DNA from 2 places in the Sphingomonas sp. OV641 genome. Region 2 is predicted to be linked to the other one. Evidence: predicted binding sites of a transcription regulator. Region 2 holds the regulator's gene; the other holds the start of a gene.

Region 1 (9,477 bases), 320 kb from region 2:
GCGAGCGGATCGATCCCGGCGGCAAGCCCGGTGACGAGCGCGGAAGCCGCGATCACCAGCATCGGGTTGAACCGCAGCAGGAATCCCAGCGCGATGATCGCGATGCCGGATAGGACGAGCATTCAGTTGATCAGGCGCGCGGTTTCGCAGTCAGTGCGCGCCGCAATGCGGCAATGCGGGACTGGTTTGCCTCTTGCGCGATCGCCGCGTCCGGCAGCGCGTCAAAGGCATGTATGGCGCCCGGCCAGACATGAAACTCCGTCGGCACGCCGGCCGCGAGCAGCCGCTGCGCGTAGGTGATGTTTTCGTCGCGAAAGAGGTCCAGCGCTCCAGTCGCGATATAGGTCGGCGGCAACCCAGCTACGTCCTCCGCTCGCGCGGCGGCGACATAAGGCGACACCTCTGCCTCGCCGGGCTCCTCACCCAGCATGCACTGCCACCCGAAGCGATTACTCGCCCGATTCCAGATGAACTCGCCGGTCAGTGGATCCGGATCGTTGCTGCACGTCCGGTCATCGATCATCGGATAAAGAAGGTGTTGAAACGCCAGCTGAAACTCGCCGCGATCGCGCGCTAGCAGCGCCAGCGAGGCAGCAAGCCCACCCCCGGCGCTTTCCCCCATCACGCCGATGCGGGCAGGATCAATGCCTAGTCGCTGAGCGTGGGCAAACGTCCAGCGCAATCCGGCGTAGCAATCCTCGATCGGGCCCGGAAATGGCGTCTCCGGCGCAAGGCGATAATCGACCGACACCACAATACAGCCAAGCGCCGCCACGATCGGGCGGAGCCGAACCGCGCCGTCCTCCGCCTTGCCCAGAACATAGCCGCCACCATGCATGTGCACGATGCAGCCAGCCCCTTTCGCGAGCCTGGCAGGACGAAACAGATATAGCGCAACATCCGGTGCGCCCGCAGGTCCTGGCACGATGACGCGTTCAACCGTCACGCCATCATCAACCACCTGAGGCTTTGGCGATTCCCAGCGACGCGCCTGCTCCAGCGACTCGGCCGACAAGGACATCGTCGGCCAGAGGTCGAGCAGCGGCAACAATTCAGGATCCACCAGATGCCGCGTGCTCATTGCCTCTTCTCCTCGGGCGATCATCGCCGGTCGTTCACGCCGGTTGGAGCAGCCCTTCCTTGGCGATCTTCTCCCGCCACACGAGCGGGGCGAGCTGGTGGACATTATTGCCCTCGCTGTCGACCGCGACGGTGACGGGGAAATCCTGCACCTCGAATTCGTAGATCGCCTCCATGCCGAGATCTTCGAACCCGACGACCTTCGATCCCTTGATCGCCCGGGCGACGAGGTACGCCGCGCCACCGACCGCCATCAGATAGGCGCTCTTGGCGTCCTTGATCGCATCGGTTGCGGCGGGGCCGCGCTCAGCCTTGCCGACCATCGCGAGCAGCCCCTGGTCAAGCATCATGCGGGTGAACTTGTCCATTCGCGTCGCGGTAGTGGGGCCAGCCGGGCCGACCACTTCCTCGCCGACCGGATCGACCGGGCCGACATAATAGATCACGCGGCCCTTGAACTCGACCGGCAGCTCCTCGCCGGCATCGAGCATGTCCTTGATCCGCTTGTGTGCGGCGTCACGCCCGGTCAGCATCTTGCCGTTCAGCAGCAGGCGATCGCCCTGCTTCCACGACTGGACCATCGCGGGCGTCAGCGTGTCGAGGTCGACGCGGATTGCGGCCTTGTCGGGCGTCCAGTTCACCTTCGGCCATTCGTCAAGCTTTGGCGTCTCGAGATAAGCCGGGCCGCTGCCGTCGAGCGTGAAATGCGCGTGCCGGGTCGCGGCGCAATTCGGGATCATCGCCACCGGCTTGCCCGCGGCGTGGCACGGCGCGTCCATGATCTTCACGTCGAGGATGGTGGAAAGCCCACCCAGCCCTTGGGCCCCGATGCCCAGCGCATTCACCTTGTCGAAGATTTCGATGCGCAGCGCCTCGATGTCGTTCCTGGGCCCACGCGCCTTTAGCGGGCCCATGTCGATCGGCTCCATCAGCGCCTTTTTGGCGAGCAGCACGCAATGCTCCGCCGTGCCGCCGATGCCGATCCCCAGCATGCCCGGCGGGCACCAGCCGGCGCCCATCTGCGGCAGCATCTCCAGCACCCAGTCAACGATCGAATCGCTGGGATTCATCATCTTGAACTTGGACTTGTTCTCGCTGCCGCCGCCCTTCGCCGCGACATCCACCGAGACCTTGTTGCCCGGCACCAACTCGACATGGAGCACGCAGGGCGTGTTGTCCTTGGTGTTGCGGCGGGTGAAGGCGGGGTCGGCGAGCACCGAGGCGCGCAGCTTGTTCTCCGGGTGAAGATAGGCGCGGCGCACGCCTTCATCGACGATTTCCTGCATCGAGCGGGTGGTGTCATCGATGCGGCAATCCATGCCCCATTTGACGAACACGTTGACGATGCCCGTATCCTGGCAGATCGGCCGGTGCCCCTCGGCGCACATCCGGCTGTTGGTCAGGATCTGCGCGATCGCGTCCTTCGCCGCCGGGCCCTGCTCCGCCTCATAGGCGTCGCCCAAAGCGCGGATGTAATCCATCGGGTGGTAGTAGCTGATGAACTGGAGCGCATCGGCAACGCTCTCGATCAGGTCTGCGGCGCGGATCGTCGTGGTCATGAACCGATCCACTATGGCGACGGATCGGCACACGCAACCGGTCTGCTGCCACAAGTTCACCAGATCGCGCCGTGCCCGACTGGCTCGAGCAGCCGAAACGGACCAGAAAAACTGTCCGCATAAACGCTTTCCCAATCCTCTCCATCTAGCCAGACGTGATGGGATCCATTCGTCGTGCCTTGGCGGTCTCGCCAGTTCGTTCCGTGCGCCTGATCGAAGTGCTGGGGCTGGTCGCCACCGAAGACGATGCGTTGCAGGATGCCGGGCATGCGCGGCTGGCAGAAGTCGCGGCTCTTTGGCCAATTATCGTGGTGGCTTCCGTCCTCGCATCGGCATGGACCATGGCAGCGCCAGCCTTCTCGCATGAACCGCTGGGCCTTGCCTCCGGGTTGAGCACGGCGCTGTGCGGACTGGCGCTGGCGGTCTGGGGCCTGCTGTCGTTGCCGGCTGCACGCGAGCTTGCCGTGCACCGCCGGATAACAGCCCTCGCCGGGCTTGCAGTCCTTTTTGGCATCGCGTTCTCGCTTCTTCTCGCTCTCGCCCCGGCGCTTCCCACCCAGCCGTTTCGACTGACCGGCATCGTTCTGGGGCTCGGCAGCATCGTCATCACTGCCGTCGCGCTTCATCCTGTTCGGGCGGCATGCATCGCATTCGCCGGGGGGCTTGCGCTGACGGTGCCGTTCGCGGCGGGCATCGGAACGGCGGCGGCGGGAGCGCTGGTGCTTGCCGCTCTGCTGGCCGCAGGCGCGCTCCGCATTGCCGCGCGCGATCAGGAACGGCTCGGCGCGAACAGGGAACGCGAACGCGAAGGGCAGCTCGCAGCACGCCTGGTGCGGGAATATGAAAGTCACGGCACCGGCTGGTTCTGGCAGACCGATCGCGCCGGCTGCCTCAATTACGTCAGCGCCAAGGTGGCGCGCGAGCTTACCGCAATGGGCATGTCGCCAGCGGGACAGCGGCTGGTGGACATCTTTCGCGTCGATTCGAGCCTGGCGGAAACCGAGCGGACGCTGACCTTTCACCTGTCCTCCCGCACCAGCTTTTCCGATTATTCGGTGCGCCCGGCATTCGAGGCGGGCACGGATCGGTGGTGGTCGATTTCCGGCCGGCCGGTTCTTGATGATCTCGGCCGATTCCAGGGCTTCATCGGCTTCGGATCCGACCTGACCGAGAAGCGGCGGTCGGAAGCGGAAATCACGCGTCTCGCGCTGTTCGACAGTCTGACCGGGCTGGCCAACCGCCAGCGGCTCCGCCTGTCGCTCGACCAGGCGCTGTCTCCCGCACAAGGGCCGCACACCACCACCTCCCTGTTCCTGCTCGACCTGGATCGGTTCAAGGCGGTCAACGATACGCTCGGGCATCAATGCGGCGACGAGCTGCTGAAGCAGGTCGCGCAGCGGCTGCAGCGAACGGTGGGTGATGCCGGGCTGGTCGGCCGCCTGGGCGGCGACGAGTTCCAGGTCGTGCTGCCCCGCGAAGGGAGCCGTGAGCGATTGGGCGCGCTGGCGCAGCACATCATCAACGCCTTGTCCCAGCCGTTCTTCGTCGCGGGCTCGTCCCTGTCGATCGGCTGCTCGGTCGGCATCGCGATCGCGCCCGAACACGGGAACGACAGCGAAACCCTGATCCGCAATGCCGATCTCGCCTTGTACGCAGCAAAGGCCGACGGGCGCGGCGTATCACGCTTCTTCCGTCAGGAGATGCTGGCCGGCGCGCAGAAGCGGAAGCGGCTGGAGGACGATCTGCGCGGCGCGCTCGGCGCGGACGAGTTTCACCTCGTCTATCAGCCGGTGGTGTCCACCGCCGACCAGCATATCGTCGGCTATGAAGCGCTGCTCCGCTGGGAGCACCCCACACGCGGCGCGGTCAGCCCGGCCGATTTCATCCCGATCGCCGAGGAATGCGGGATGATCGAGGCGATCGGGGAATGGGTGTTGCGTACCGCGTGCACCGAAGCGGCGAACTGGCCGGCGGATGTCAGGGTTGCCGTGAACGTGTCGGCGATCCAATTCGCCAATCCCGCCCTTCCGGCGATCATCACCAGCGCTCTCGCCGCGTCCGGTATTGCTCCACACCGGCTGGAGCTGGAAATCACCGAAAGCGTGTTCGTCAACGACGACGCATCCTCCAATCAGATGTTCAAGACGCTGAAGGGCATTGGCGTGCGCCTGGCGCTGGACGATTTCGGCACCGGCTATTCCTCGCTCGGCTATCTGCGCAAGGCGCCGTTCGACAAGATCAAGATCGACCAGAGCTTCGTGCGTGGCGCGATCCAGGACGGCAATCGCAACGCCGCGATCATCAAGGCGATCGTGAGCCTGGCCAATACGTTAGGGATGGAGACGACCGCCGAGGGTGTGGAGCAGCAGGACGAGATTGAACTGATCAGCGACCTGGGCTGCAGCCACATTCAGGGATTTGTCTATGGCCGGCCCGCCCGGGCGGAGGACGTGCGCGCGCAGCTGGCCATGAGCTCCGGCAGCGCGACCGCGGTAGGCCATCGCTTCAGCCGCGCCAGCAGAGCCACCGTGCTGCGTTCGGCGCGCGTCGAGATGAACGGCACGTCGGGCGAGGTGCGCATCCGCAACCTGTCCGCCACCGGGGTGATGATCGACGGCATCGACCTTCCGGAGCGCGCGATCGGCGCTGACGTGCGCATTGAGCTGGTGGACAACGAGCTGTTTCCCGCGACCATCCGCTGGGTGTCAGACGGTCGCGCCGGACTCGAGTTCGCGCGCCATTTTGACATGGAACGGCTGTCCCAGGGACCGTCACGGCTTGCCCGGCGAGTCAGCTGACGCTGGTCCGCTGCCCGCATCGCCGATCCTGCCCGTGCTCGGAACGAGCCGATCCGGCCACAAGCACCCGATCGGCTCATAAGGGCAAAATTATTTTCACCGCGCCCTATCGGTCTTGCAATTCGCGAACCCGGCGGAAGTCCACGCGTCGCTTCCTTTGAACCCCGCCGGACCGCGTCTCAGCCGCGGTGAGCCGTTCGCCCATCCACGTGATAAACCTCTTGCCTATGCGCAGCTCCTGCCACAATCTGTTGGGGTAATCCGCAGGAACAGGCGCTAGCGCTGGTAGAACAGGAACCGCAGCACTTGTGCTGCGGCATGGGATCGTGCCGCTCCGAAGCGAGCCGCGGTCACTTTTTGTTCTCATCACAAGCCCTGCTCCGGTGTAACATGGGGGCTCGCCTCCCGATTCGATCAAACAGGGTGTTGGGATGGCGGCGATGGACTTTAGGGACGCGAACGAGGCGAACATGGCGATCGACGCATTGGAAGCGATTGACGGAACCGAGACGGCGCCTGCGGCCGAGCAGAGCAAGCGGCGGCCCTACCCGCTGGACGTCGATCATTCGCGCGACGCGCTGCTGACCGATTTCGGCAAGGACACGCTGCAGGATCGTTATCTGCTGCCGGGTGAGACCTATCAGGATCTCTTCGTCCGCGTGGCCAGTGCTTATGCCGATGACGCGGCTCATGCGCAGCGCATCTATGATTATATCAGCCGCTTGTGGTTCATGCCGGCGACACCAGTGCTGTCGAACGGCGGCACGGGGCGCGGCCTGCCGATCAGCTGCTATCTCAACTCCGTCCCCGACAGCCTGAACGGCATCGTCGACACCTGGAACGAGAATGTCTGGCTGGCCAGCCGCGGCGGCGGCATCGGCACCTATTGGGGCAATGTGCGCGGGATTGGCGAGCCGGTCGGCCTGAACGGCAAGACCAGCGGCATCATCCCCTTCGTGCGCGTGATGGATTCGCTGACGCTGGCGATCAGCCAGGGCTCGCTGCGTCGTGGCTCGGCCGCCTGCTATCTCGACATCTCGCATCCTGAGATCGAGGAGTTCCTCGAAATCCGCAAGCCGTCGGGCGACTTCAACCGCAAGGCGCTGAACCTGCACCACGGCGTGCTGATTCCCGACGCGTTCATGGAAGCGGTGCGCGACGGCGGCGAGTGGGAGCTGAAGAGCCCCAAGGACGGCAGCGTGCGCGGCAAGGTCGACGCGCGCAGCCTGTTCCAGAAGCTGGTCGAGACCCGCCTCGCCACGGGTGAGCCGTACATCGTCTTCGCCGACCATGTGAACAGCACCATGCCCAAGCATCATCGCGATCTGGGCCTCAAGGTGTCCACCTCGAACCTGTGCAGCGAGATCACCCTGCCGACCGGCAAGGATCACCTCGGCAACGATCGCACCGCGGTCTGCTGCCTTTCCTCGCTGAACCTCGAAACGTGGGACCAGTGGAAAGACGACAAACAGTTCATCGAGGACGTGATGCGCTTCCTCGACAACGTCCTGCAGGATTATATCGACCGGCATGAGCCAGGCATGGAGCGCGCGGCCTATTCCGCGGCGCGCGAGCGTTCGGTCGGTCTTGGCGTCATGGGCTTCCACTCCTTCCTCCAGGCACGCGGCCTGCCGATGGAGGGGGCGATGGCGAAGAGCTGGAACCTCCGGATCTTCAAACACATCAATGCGCAGGTGAACCAGGCATCGATGACGCTGGCGGCCGAGCGTGGGCCCTGCCCCGACGCCGCCGATATGGGCGTCATGGAGCGCTTTTCGTGCAAGATGGCGATCGCACCGACCGCGTCGATCTCGATCATCTGCGGCGGCACTTCGGCGTGCATCGAGCCGATCCCGGCCAATATCTACACCCACAAGACGCTGTCGGGCAGCTTTGCGGTGAAGAACCCGTATCTGGAGAAGCTGCTCGTCGAGAAGAGCAAGAACTCCGACGCGGTGTGGAATTCGATCCTGGAACATGGCGGCAGCGTGCAGCACCTCGACTTCCTCTCGCCGGAGGAGAAGGACTGTTTCAAGACCAGCTTCGAGATCGACCAGCGCTGGCTGCTGGAGCTTGCCGGTGATCGCGCGCCCTATATCGATCAGGCGCAGTCGCTGAACCTCTTCATCCCGGCGGATGTGGAGAAATGGGATCTCCTGATGCTGCACTTCCGGGCGTGGGAGCTTGGCATCAAGTCGCTCTATTATCTGCGTTCGAAGAGCGTGCAGCGGGCCGGCTTCGCCGGCGGCGTGGAGGCGGACAATACGATCGAGAAGCCCAAGTTCGATCTGGGCGAGACGACCGATTATGACGAGTGCCTCGCCTGTCAGTAACGGGTGAAAGGCGCCTGGCTCCTCGATTCCTTAAGGCGCTGCCGATCGACCTGCGTATCGTTCCCCGGCCGGATGCCTGGTCCGGTCGGGAGCGATGGGGCGGTGCTCCGCTTATGATAGGCCGGTCCGGCAAGCTTCAATGCTGCTCGGACAGGTCGAGTACGCCATCCTTGTTCTTGTCGGCACGCGCAAAGGCCTGGGCTGCGCCTTTTTCCAGCTCGGCCCTGGTCAGTCGCCCATCGGTATCACCGTCCATCCGCTTATAGCGTTTGGCGATCTTCTTCGGCAGATCGACATAGTCGATGACACCGTCACGATTGTCGTCCCACCGATTGAATTGCTGCAATTGGCCCTGAACATAGGTTTTCGCGCTCGCGGAGCGCCCCTTTGGCGCCTGTTGCTCAGTACAGCCGGCAGCGACGCCCGGGCTCATGACCAGCACCGCCGCAGGCAACAGCCGCTTCAGCCCGCTGATCGGTCCCGCCCGCCGGCGGTGGCTGCTGCGGCTCACTCGATGCAGAACGGACAAGCCGGAATGTCGCGCCTCCCCTTCCTCGCCCCCGCGTCTGCTGCGACCTTGATCAGACACCGCACCCTCCTTCTTGGCCATGTTGAGCGGCACATGAAGGGCAACCTATCGTTCCTTCGAAGGCCGCTGATAAGAGGCGCAAAGTGAGATCATGGGATACCCACAACGGCACCATGGCATAACAAGCCTGAGCGTCGGAATTCTGATGATTATCCCTATGCTTGCCGGTTGGTTGCGCACAATTGTCCGGTTTGCCGACCGTAGCTGCCTATGTCCGATCGGCCACGATGCGAAACAGGCCTCGCGTGGCAGTGCGTCGCGCCGGCCGACCCCGGATTACGCACTGATTTCTCGCGCCCGAGCCGTTATCGACGATTCACGACCACTCCCGCGGAGATACTGATGACCGCCATCCTTTATGGCATTCCTGCTTGCGATACCGTTCGGAAGGCCCGCGCCTGGTTGGACGCGCAGGGGGTCCCCTATCGTTTTCACGATTACAAGAAGCAAGGCGTCGACGCCGCCATGCTGTCGCGCGCTGTCGACCAGCTCGGCTGGGAAAAGGTGCTGAACCGTCAGGGCACGACCTTTCGCAAGCTGCCGGAGACCGACCGCGCGGCGCTGGATGAAGCGCGCGCGCTGGCGATCATGCAGGAGCACCCGTCGGCGATCAAACGGCCGCTGCTGGTATATGGCGAGTCGATCGAGGCTGGCTTTTCCGCCGACCGTTACGAGCAATTGCTCGGTTGATTCGATCAACGGCGGCCGGCTCGGGCGCAGTGGACTCGTTGCGGCCGCACTCCGCTCAATCCCTGATTTTCCCGAGCTTGACAGCGACACGCACATGCGGAACATAGGGTGAACGTTGGCAGATTGCCGCGGATCGCGCCTTTGTCAACTACATACTAGATATTGGGCAGGAGCGAGACGCAATGTCTATATGTTCGATTTTGGGCGTAGTCCGGACGGGCATATTGCGCTAATCTGATTCACGGTTCGGCAGGCTGCGTACTGCGCAGCGAAAACGATCGTTCCGGGGTTGATCATGCTGGTGGGAATGCGCGCGGATGGGACGGACGAATAGCCGATGCGCCGCCATGCCGGCGAATGGCCGGACGGGCCGCGGCGGCCCGTGTTATCCAAGCCGCAACGGGCGCCGCCGGCTGTCCGGCGCCGCC
Region 2 (9,477 bases):
TCGGCAAGCGCACGATCTTCAATCTAATGGGGCCGCTCGCCAACCCGGCGCATGTCACGCGGCAGCTGATCGGCATCGCCAGACCCGATTACGCGCCCGTCTATGCCGATGCGCTGGAGCAGCTAGGGACCGAAGCGGCATTGGTGGTTTCGGGAGAGGAAGGGCTGGACGAAGTATCGGGCGCGGGTCCGACCATCGCGGTCGCCATCGGCGCGGTACAGCTCGGCAATCGGATCGAACCGGAGGACGCCGGGGTCCGGCGCCATCCCATACACGCGATCCGCGGCGGCGATCCGGCGCACAATGCAACTGCGCTTCGGCAATTGCTGACCGGTACGCAAGGTGCCTATCGCGATGCAGTGCTGCTCAACGCCGCTGTCGCACTGACGCTGGTTGGTGAGCCGCTGGAAAGCGGCGCGCGCCGGGCGGCCGAGGCGATCGACAGCGGCGCTGCCAACGATTTGCTGAACCGCTGGATCGCCTGGGCATGACGATCCTGGATCGCATCCTCGCCACCAAGCGCGACGAAGTGGCGGCTCGGCGTAGCACGCGCTCCATCGCCGACCTCGACGCGCTTGCCCGCGAACAGACGGCGCCGCGCGGGTTCAAGGCAGCGCTGGACCGGGTTCGCCAGCAGGATCAGGCTGCGCCCAGTCCGCACTATGCGCTGATTGCCGAGATCAAGAAGGCCAGCCCGTCCAAGGGGCTGATCCGCGCCGATTTCGACCCGCCGGCGCATGCCCGCGCCTATGCCGAGGGTGGCGCGACCTGCCTGTCCGTGCTGACCGATCACGCGTACTTCCAGGGACATGAGGATTATCTGGTCGCCGCCCGCGCCGCGTGCGACCTGCCGGTCATTCGCAAGGATTTCCTGGTCGATCCCTGGCAGGTCGCCGAGGCGCGCGCGATCGGAGCAGATGCGATCCTCATCATCATGGCGGCGCTGGACGACGGCGCCGCCGCGGAGATCGAGGCAGCGGCGATCGAACGCGAGATGGATGTGCTGGTCGAAGTGCATGATGCGGCGGAGCTGGAGCGCGCGCTGGCGCTTCGCTCACGCCTGATCGGCGTGAACAATCGCGACCTGCGCGATTTTTCGGTCAGCTTCGACCGCACCTACGAACTGGTCGGACGCGCGCCCGCGGGCTGCACCTTTGTCGCGGAAAGCGGGCTGAACACGCGCGCCGATCTCGACGCGATGGCGGAGCATGATGTGCGCTGCTTCCTGATCGGCGAATCGCTGATGCGCCAGCCGGATGTCGCCGCCGCCACGCGCGCGCTGATTGCATGACGCGGCTCACGCATCTGGACGAGGCGGGCGCCGCGCGCATGGTGGATGTTGGCGGCAAGAACGAAACCGCGCGCGAGGCGGTGGCGGAGGGGCGTATCGCCATGTCCGCGGAGGCTGCGCAGGCGATCGCACAGGGGGCGGTGGCAAAGGGAGATGTTCTGGCCGTGGCCCGTGTTGCCGGGATCATGGCCGCCAAGCGGACCAGCGAGCTGATCCCGTTGTGCCACCCCCTGCCCCTGTCGAAGGTTACGATCGATCTGACCGTGGAGGCGGAAGGCGTCTCGGCTACCGCCACTGTCGCGACCACCGGCCGCACCGGCGTGGAGATGGAGGCGCTGACCGCCGTCTCGACCGCGCTGCTGACGATCTACGACATGGCCAAGGCGCTCGACAAGCGCATGACCATTGGCGGCGTGCGCCTGCTAGCCAAGCGTGGCGGGAAATCCGGCGACTTCGTCGCTTGAGCGGACACGCGCCGGGAAGCTTCTTCCCACCTCATGATGATCGCGGCGATCAGGCTGTTACTTGCGCCGCCGATCTGCCACTCGTTCGCGCATGAGTGACTTGCTTCCCGTCGCCGAAGCGCAGGCGCGCCTGCTTGCAGACAGCCCGGCGGTTTCGGCCGAGAGGCTGCCCATCACGCAGGCCTTCGGCCGCTGGGCGGCAGCCCCGATCACCGCCCGGCGAACGCAGCCCGCGCATGATCTGTCGGCGATGGACGGTTATGCGCTGCGCTTCGATGATCTACCGGGGCCTTGGCGCGTTATCGGGGAAAGTGCCGCCGGCCGGCCGTTCACCGGTTCGGTCGCGTCGGGCGAAGCAGTGCGGATCTTCACCGGCGCTGTAATGCCGGATGGCGCGGACACGGTGCTGATACAGGAAGAAGCCGGCCGCGAGGGTGAGCGGCTGATCCTCGGCGGCGAAGGGCCGCTGCGCCGGAGGGGCAATGTCCGGCGCCAGGGCCTCGACTTTACGGAAGGAGACACATTGGTCGCGGCGGGCGAGCGGTTGACGCCGGCGCGGCTGGCGGTGGCAGCGACCGGAGGCGCGGGCGACGTGGCGGTGCGGCGCCGCGTCCGTGTGGCAATCGCAGCGACCGGAGACGAACTGGTCGAGCCGGGCACGCCGTTCACGCCGAACGTGCTGCCGGAATCGAACCGGCTGCTGCTGCGCGCGCTGCTCGCTGACCTGCCGGTCGAGATCATCGATCTTGGCATTCTGCCGGATCGGCTTGAGGTGCTGCGCGATGCGTTCACCGGGGTTCAGGCGGACCTTCTGGTCACCACGGGCGGCGCCTCCGTCGGCGATCACGACCTGGTGCAGCCAGCCCTGCGTGCGGCGGGCGCCACGATCGATTTCTGGCGCATCGCGCTGCGCCCCGGCAAGCCGCTGATGGCTGGACGGCTGGGCGACATGGCGGTGCTCGGCCTGCCCGGCAATCCTGTTTCCGCGTTCGTGACGACCATCCTCTTCGTCAAGCCGCTGGTGGCCCATCTGGCCGGCGCGGCTAGGCCCTTCCCCATCACCACCCATGCCGTTCTTGGGGAGGACATCGCCGCGAATGGCCCGCGGACCGATTACATGCGGGCCGAATTCCGCGGCGGAGAGGCATTCGTGGCCAGCATTCAGGATAGTTCGATGCTGCTGACCCTGGCACGCGCAGGTTGCCTGATCATACGCCCTCCCCATGACCCGGCCCGACAGCGCGGCGAATCGGCGGAAATCCTGATGATCGCTTGACGCCACCTTTATCGTTCCTTAAAGGTTCCTCGTCTGTTCGCGGCGGAGGCGATGCGATGCTTACCAGGAAACAGCACGAGCTGATCTGTTTCATCAATGACCGGCTGGCCGAGACCGGCGTGTCCCCTTCGTTCGAGGAAATGAAGGAGGCGCTGGACCTCAAGTCCAAGTCCGGCGTGCATCGCCTGATCTCGGCGCTGGAGGAACGCGGCTTTCTGAAGCGTCTGCCCAATCGGGCCCGCGCGCTGGAAGTGCTGAAGATGCCGGAGCGGTCGGAGGCGAAGCCCTCGCCGGCGCCTGCCTCCACGCGGCGCATCGTGCCGGAGCCCGCCAACGACGTGGTGGAGGTGCCGCTGCATGGCCGGATCGCCGCCGGTGTTCCGATCGAGGCCATCGAGGGGGCGAGCACATTGCCGGTTCCCGCTGCCTTGCTGGGATCCGGCGAGCATTTCGCTTTGGAAGTTGCCGGCGACTCGATGGTCGAGGCCGGCATTCTTGACGGTGACTTCGCCCTGATCCGCAAGCAGGACGTGGCGCGTGACGGGGAAATCGTCGTGGCGCTGATTGAGGATAGCGAGGCGACGTTGAAGTATTTCCGGCGCGAGGGGGCGATGATCCGGCTGGATCCGGCCAACCGCTCCTATGATCCGCAGCGCTATGCGCCCGCCCAGGTGCGGGTGCAGGGCAAGCTCGCCGGGATACTGCGCCGCTACTCCTGATCCGGGTGGGATCCGGATGGCGTATGGAGACGAACGTCGGACCGGTCGAAACTCAGCGCGCGTGCTGACCGATGAGGGTCAGACCGAACGGGTGACAATCAGCGCGGGCGCTCTGCATTGATTGCTGCCAGCACCCACGGGTGAGTATCGCCGGCCCGGTGGACGGTACGGACATCCGCCGCCTCAAGCGTGATCGCCACGCCGCCTGTTTGAGCCAGCACTGCCCGGTCAAGGCGCAACCATCGAGGTGTGCAGCCACGCGGTAGCCAGCGCTCGCTGATGACGATGTCCGCCGATCGACAGGCGTCCAGCATGTCAGCGATCGGCACCAGATAGCTGCTTCTGGTCGCCAGGATCCGCCATCGCCGCCCTCCCCGCAACAGATCCGATCGGCACAGGTCCCGGCTGCATGCGGCATCGGCCTGATCCGACAGGGTGACGGGCTCTTCCTCTGCGCCCCCGGTCTCGGCCAGCATGTCGCGCGCATAATCGCCCACCCTGTCGCGTAGCAGCGCGATGCGTCCGCCGGGCAGTCGAAGCGCCACATGCCTGCCGTCTCCGGTGACCAATATATCGGGCGGCGGCGTGATCCCGGTCCAAAGCACACCGAACGCGATGGGAAGGAGGCCGAGGATACGCCAATCGGTTCGCCACAGCGCCAGCCACAAACCGCCAGCCACGATCAGCGCAAAGGCGGGGACGGGCATCACAGGGAGTGCGGTCGTAGCGCCGGGTGCCTGGGCGGTGACGTGAGCAATGAAGAGCAGCAGCGTCAGCGCTTGCCCGGCCAGCCACCAGAACGGCTCGCCCAGATGGAGCGCGTCGAGCAACAGGGCGGTTGCCTCAAGCGGCATGATCACGAAGGTCGTCAGCGGGATGGCGACCATATTGGCCAGAGCACCGTAAACGCCAGCCTTGTGGAAGTGAAAGACAGCGATCGGCATGAGCGCGATCTCCACCACGAGCCCGGTGAGCAGCAGCGAGCCGCCGCCGCGCAACAGTCGGCCGGGCCAGCCGTCTTCACGTGGCGCGAACCAGGCGCGTAGGCGGGGATGCTCGGCAAGCGCGATGATGGCGGTGACCGCAGCGAAGGAGAGTTGAAAGCTCGGGCCGGCAAGCGCCTCCGGCCACAGCAGCAGCACCACCATCGCGCCCGCAGCGACCAGCCGCAACGTCAGCGCCTCTCGCCCCAGCGCCATGGCGGCTAGCACCAGGAGGGCCGCAATGCAGCTTCGAACGGTGGGTACTTCGCCGCCGGTCAGCCAGGTGTAGCCGAGCGCCGCTGCTGCGCCGGCGGCGGCAGCGATCAGCGGCACCCGGCCGGTCAGCGCAAGCCGCATGTTGAGCGCCAGAAGGCGGCTGACCAGCAGCATGGTCAGCCCGACCGCCGCCGTGATGTGAAGCCCGCTGACCGACAGGAGGTGCGCCAGACCCGATGCCCGCATCGCCTCCTGATCCGGTTCAGCGATGCCGCCGGTGTCCCCCGTGGCGAGTGCGGCCGCGATGCCCCCTGCACTGCCGGCGAGGCGGGCCTGGATGTGCTGGGCCAAACGGGTACGCACCGGCGTTTGAGAGTTACCCCCTGACATCACCGTCACTGGCCCGAGCGTGCGACCGGTGGCGCCGATGCCCTCGAACCAGGCGACGCGGGCGAAATCATAGGCGCCGGGCACGGCGGGCGGCGGCGGCGGCATCAGGCGCGCGCGCAACGCCACGACCGCGTTGGGCGCCAGGTTCGCCGGCGCATCCCGATCCGCCACGTTCACCCGAATGCGTGTCGGCGCATGGAGCGGAGCGGCGTTTATCCATTGCAGGTCCGTCAGTCGCAGCCGCACCAGCCCGCGGGCTGGCAGTTGATCAATCTTTTCCACCCGAGCGGTCAGGCGGGCGATCGCCGGTCGCTGGAGCACGGGGGCGGCGGCGCGGTCCGCCTTTGTCCAGATCAAGGCGACGCCGATCGAGAAGGCGATGGATGCCGTGGCGATGGCGCGCCCGCCTCTTCCGCCACGCCCCACCGCCAGCGCCAGCAGCGCAGCCGAAAGGCCGGCGAGCAGCGCCACCCGCCACAGGCGGCTGTCGGGAAGGATGAACCAGGCGGCAACCCCTGCCCCGAGCATGACGGGCAACCAGAGCGGCAGCTGGTCACGCTCCGCCTCCAGGCGCTTCTCCAGCCATGCGAGCGCCGTTTGAAGCGCCGAAAGGTGCGTGCTAGGGGGCTGCGCGGCAGTTGTCGCCATGATCGTTTTCCAGCCTGGGAGCTAGCGCGCTTGAGCGCAACCACAGATACCGGCACGCCTGCTGTCGTAACCCGCTTTGCCCCGTCGCCGACGGGCTTTCTTCATCTGGGCGGCGCGCGTACTGCGCTGTTCAACCTGCTTTACGCGCGCCATCATGGCGGCCGCTTTCTGCTGCGGATCGAGAATACCGACCGCGCACGATCGACCCAGCCGGCAATCGAGGCGATCCTTTCCGGCATGCGTTGGCTTGGCCTCGATTGGGATGGCGAGGAGGTGTATCAATCCACCCGCGCCGCTCGTCACGCGGAAGTGGCAGAGGCGATGATCGCCGCCGGCGCCGCGTACCGCTGCTACATGACGCCGGAGGAAATCGACGCGATGCGCGCCGAAGCGCAGGCGAAGAAGCAGCCGCTGCGCATCCGCTCGCCGTGGCGCGATCGCGAGAACAACGACGCCGACGCTTCTTACGTCGTCCGCCTCAAGGCACCGACCGAAGGTGCGACGACGATCGAGGATCGCGTGCAGGGCAGCGTCACCGTGCAGAATGCCGAGCTGGACGACCTTGTCCTGCTGCGTTCCGACGGCACGCCGACGTACATGCTGGCGGTGGTTGTCGACGATCATGACATGGGCGTTACCCACATCATCCGCGGCGATGACCATCTCAACAATGCCTTCCGGCAGCTCCCCATCATCAAGGCGATGGGATGGCCGGAGCCGGTCTATGCCCACATCCCACTGATTCATGGCAGCGACGGCGCAAAGCTGTCGAAGCGGCACGGTGCCGTGGGGATCGAGGCTTATCGCGACGAGCTGGGCATCCTTCCCGAGGCGCTGGACAATTATCTCCTGCGTCTTGGCTGGGGCCATGGCGACAATGAGATCATCAGCCGCGACCAGGCGATCGAGTGGTTCGATCTGGGCAGCGTGGGCAAGTCACCCTCGCGGTTCGACCTGAAAAAGCTCGAAAACCTGAACGGCCATTACATCCGCAGTGCTGACGACGAACGGTTGGCGGCGCTGGTGTGCGGCCACCTCGGGCTTTCGCAGGACGACGATCGTCGATCGGTGATGGTCGCCGCCATGCCGGCGCTCAAGCCGCGAGCTGCAAACCTCAACGAACTGGCGGACGGCGCTCGCTTCCTTCTCGTCACTCGCCCGCTCGACATCGCCGCCGATGCGGAGCCGCTGCTTGCCGGCGATGCGCGCGTGACCTTGGCAAAGGTTCATGCTGCGCTTGACGCGGTGGCCAAGTGGGATACGGAGGCGCTTGAAGAAGCGGTGCGGCAGGTTGCCGAAGCGCAGGGCTTGAAGCTCGGCCAGGTCGCCCAGCCGCTCCGTGCCGCACTCACCGGCCGCCGGACCTCGCCCGGAATCTTCGACGTGCTCGCTCTGCTTGGCCGGGACGAAAGTCTCGCCCGCATCGCCGATCATGCCGCTGATCAAACGGCCGCCCAGGGGAAGGACCAAAACAATGACTGACGCCAAGCTGTCCCTCACGGATAAGGACTTCGGCTATCCGGTGCTGTCGGGCAGCGTGGGCCCGGATGTGATCGACATCCGCAAGCTCTACGGCCAGACCGGCGCGTTCACCTACGATCCGGGCTTCACCTCGACGGCTTCGTGCCAGTCGAAGCTGACCTATATCGACGGTGACGAAGGTGTCCTCCTTCACCGCGGCTATGCGATCGGCGATCTCGCCGAGAAGTCGAGCTTCATGGAGGTCGCCTATCTCCTGCTGAACGGCGAGCTGCCCAAGGGCGACGAGCTGAACAAGTTCGAGAACACGATTACCCGCCACACGATGGTCCACGAGCAGCTCGCGACCTTCTTCCGTGGTTTCCGTCGCGATGCCCATCCGATGGCGATCCTATGCGGTGTCGTTGGCGCGCTTTCCGCATTTTACCACGACTCGACCGACATCCACGATCCCACGCAGCGCATGATCGCGTCGCACCGGCTGATCGCCAAGATGCCGACGATCGCGGCGATGGCTTATAAGTATAGCGTCGGTCAGCCCTTCCAGTATCCGGACAACTCGCTGAGCTACACCGGTAATTTCCTGAAGATGACCTTCGGCGTGCCGGCCGAGCCCTATGAGGTAAATCCGGCGGTCGAGAAGGCGATGGACCGGATCTTCATCCTCCACGCCGATCACGAGCAGAACGCCTCGACCTCGACCGTGCGTCTCGCCGGCTCGTCGGGCGCCAATCCGTTCGCGTGCATCGCGGCGGGCATCGCCTGTCTGTGGGGCCCGGCGCATGGCGGCGCCAACGAAGCAGCGCTCAACATGCTGCAGGAGATCGGCACGCCGGATCGCATTCCGGAGTTCATCGCGCGCGCCAAGGACAAGAACGATCCGTTCCGTCTGATGGGCTTCGGCCACCGCGTGTACAAGAATTACGATCCGCGCGCGACGGTGATGCAGAAGACGGTGCGCGAGGTGTTCGACGCGCTGAAGGTCAACGATCCGCTGTTCGAAACCGCGCTGCGGCTGGAAGAACTGGCGCTCAGCGACGACTACTTCATCGAGAAGAAGCTGTTCCCGAACGTCGACTTCTATTCGGGCGTGATCCTGTCGGCGATCGGCTTCCCGACGTCGATGTTCACCGTTCTGTTCGCCCTTGCGCGCACCGTCGGCTGGGTCGCGCAGTGGAACGAGATGATCACCGATCCGGACCAGAAGATCGGCCGTCCGCGCCAGCTCTACACTGGCCCGACCGCCCGCGACTACGTCTCGCTCAACGAGCGCTGAGGTGCGGCGCTGGCGCCCGGTGCTGATCGCGCTGGGCGCCGCGCTTGCCCTGGTCGGCCTGCTCTTCATCGGCCAGGGGCTGGGATATATCGGTTGGCCGCGATCGAGCTTCATGCTCGACCAGAGAGTTTGGGCCGATCGCGGCGCCGGGGTCGCGGTGATCGGACTTTTCATGATTCTTATTGCACGGCGGGCGCGCTGAGGCCCGATCCGCAATATCTGAATATCAGAACGGCAGCTCCAAGGCCTTGAGCGTAAGCAGGCCTGGACCGTCGTTGCTCATTTCGACTTCTTGACGCTTAGATGCGGCTTCAACGCTTGAAGACGTAACTCACGCCGAACGTGAGCAGCAGCGCATCATAATCATAGGCGTCACGATCCGCATCGCGGCGCTGATAAGAAGCATCGAGGCGCAGCCGGACACGCGAACGTAGATAGTCGAAACGCAGTGTGGCCGAGTCGATCGAGTCGTTGCTGATCGCCAAGCCCGGCTGGATCGCTGTTATCTCGAAATCGCGCGCTCGCCGCGACAGGGACGCGGTAGCGCGGAGCAGCGGTGACACGGCATAGGTGACCAGGCCGCCATAGCTGGTCTTGCGAACGAAGTTGGCGAAGAACCCCGGCGTCGATTCAATTGCCCGTTCGGTAGCCAGCGCCAGCATCAGCCGGTCACCAGCACGCAGCGACGCCGACAGGTTCCACGTCAGGCCATCGAACCGCTCGCTCGATCCGAGG

What was found. The regulator LexA, encoded in region 2, represses DNA repair genes until DNA is damaged. The targets are predictions, from matches to a motif close to GTTCCNCNCTTGTTCT.
Region 1: a site for LexA is predicted at 5,786-5,801, ahead of BMX36_RS06285 (ribonucleoside-diphosphate reductase subunit alpha). Genes of this name have one in related genera too.

The regions. Positions count from the first base shown of each region.
Region 1 covers NZ_FNZB01000001.1:1,332,562-1,342,038, forward strand. The annotation lists gene BMX36_RS06265 (DUF969 domain-containing protein) at 1-122, opposite strand, end outside; gene BMX36_RS06270 (alpha/beta hydrolase) at 131-1,081, opposite strand; gene BMX36_RS06275 (fumarate hydratase) at 1,116-2,639, opposite strand; gene BMX36_RS06280 (EAL domain-containing protein) at 2,798-5,437, shown strand; gene BMX36_RS06285 (ribonucleoside-diphosphate reductase subunit alpha) at 5,878-7,770, shown strand; gene BMX36_RS06290 (EF-hand domain-containing protein) at 7,907-8,359, opposite strand; gene BMX36_RS06295 (ArsC family reductase) at 8,702-9,049, shown strand.
Region 2 covers NZ_FNZB01000001.1:1,656,628-1,666,104, forward strand. The annotation lists gene trpD (anthranilate phosphoribosyltransferase) at 1-491, shown strand, start outside; gene trpC (indole-3-glycerol phosphate synthase TrpC) at 488-1,291, shown strand; gene moaC (cyclic pyranopterin monophosphate synthase MoaC) at 1,288-1,755, shown strand; gene BMX36_RS07885 (molybdopterin molybdotransferase MoeA) at 1,847-3,031, shown strand; gene lexA (transcriptional repressor LexA) at 3,088-3,750, shown strand; gene BMX36_RS07895 (ComEC/Rec2 family competence protein) at 3,849-5,987, opposite strand; gene gltX (glutamate--tRNA ligase) at 6,018-7,469, shown strand; gene BMX36_RS07905 (citrate synthase) at 7,462-8,742, shown strand; gene BMX36_RS07910 (hypothetical protein) at 8,744-8,944, shown strand; gene BMX36_RS07915 (hypothetical protein) at 9,054-9,477, opposite strand, start outside.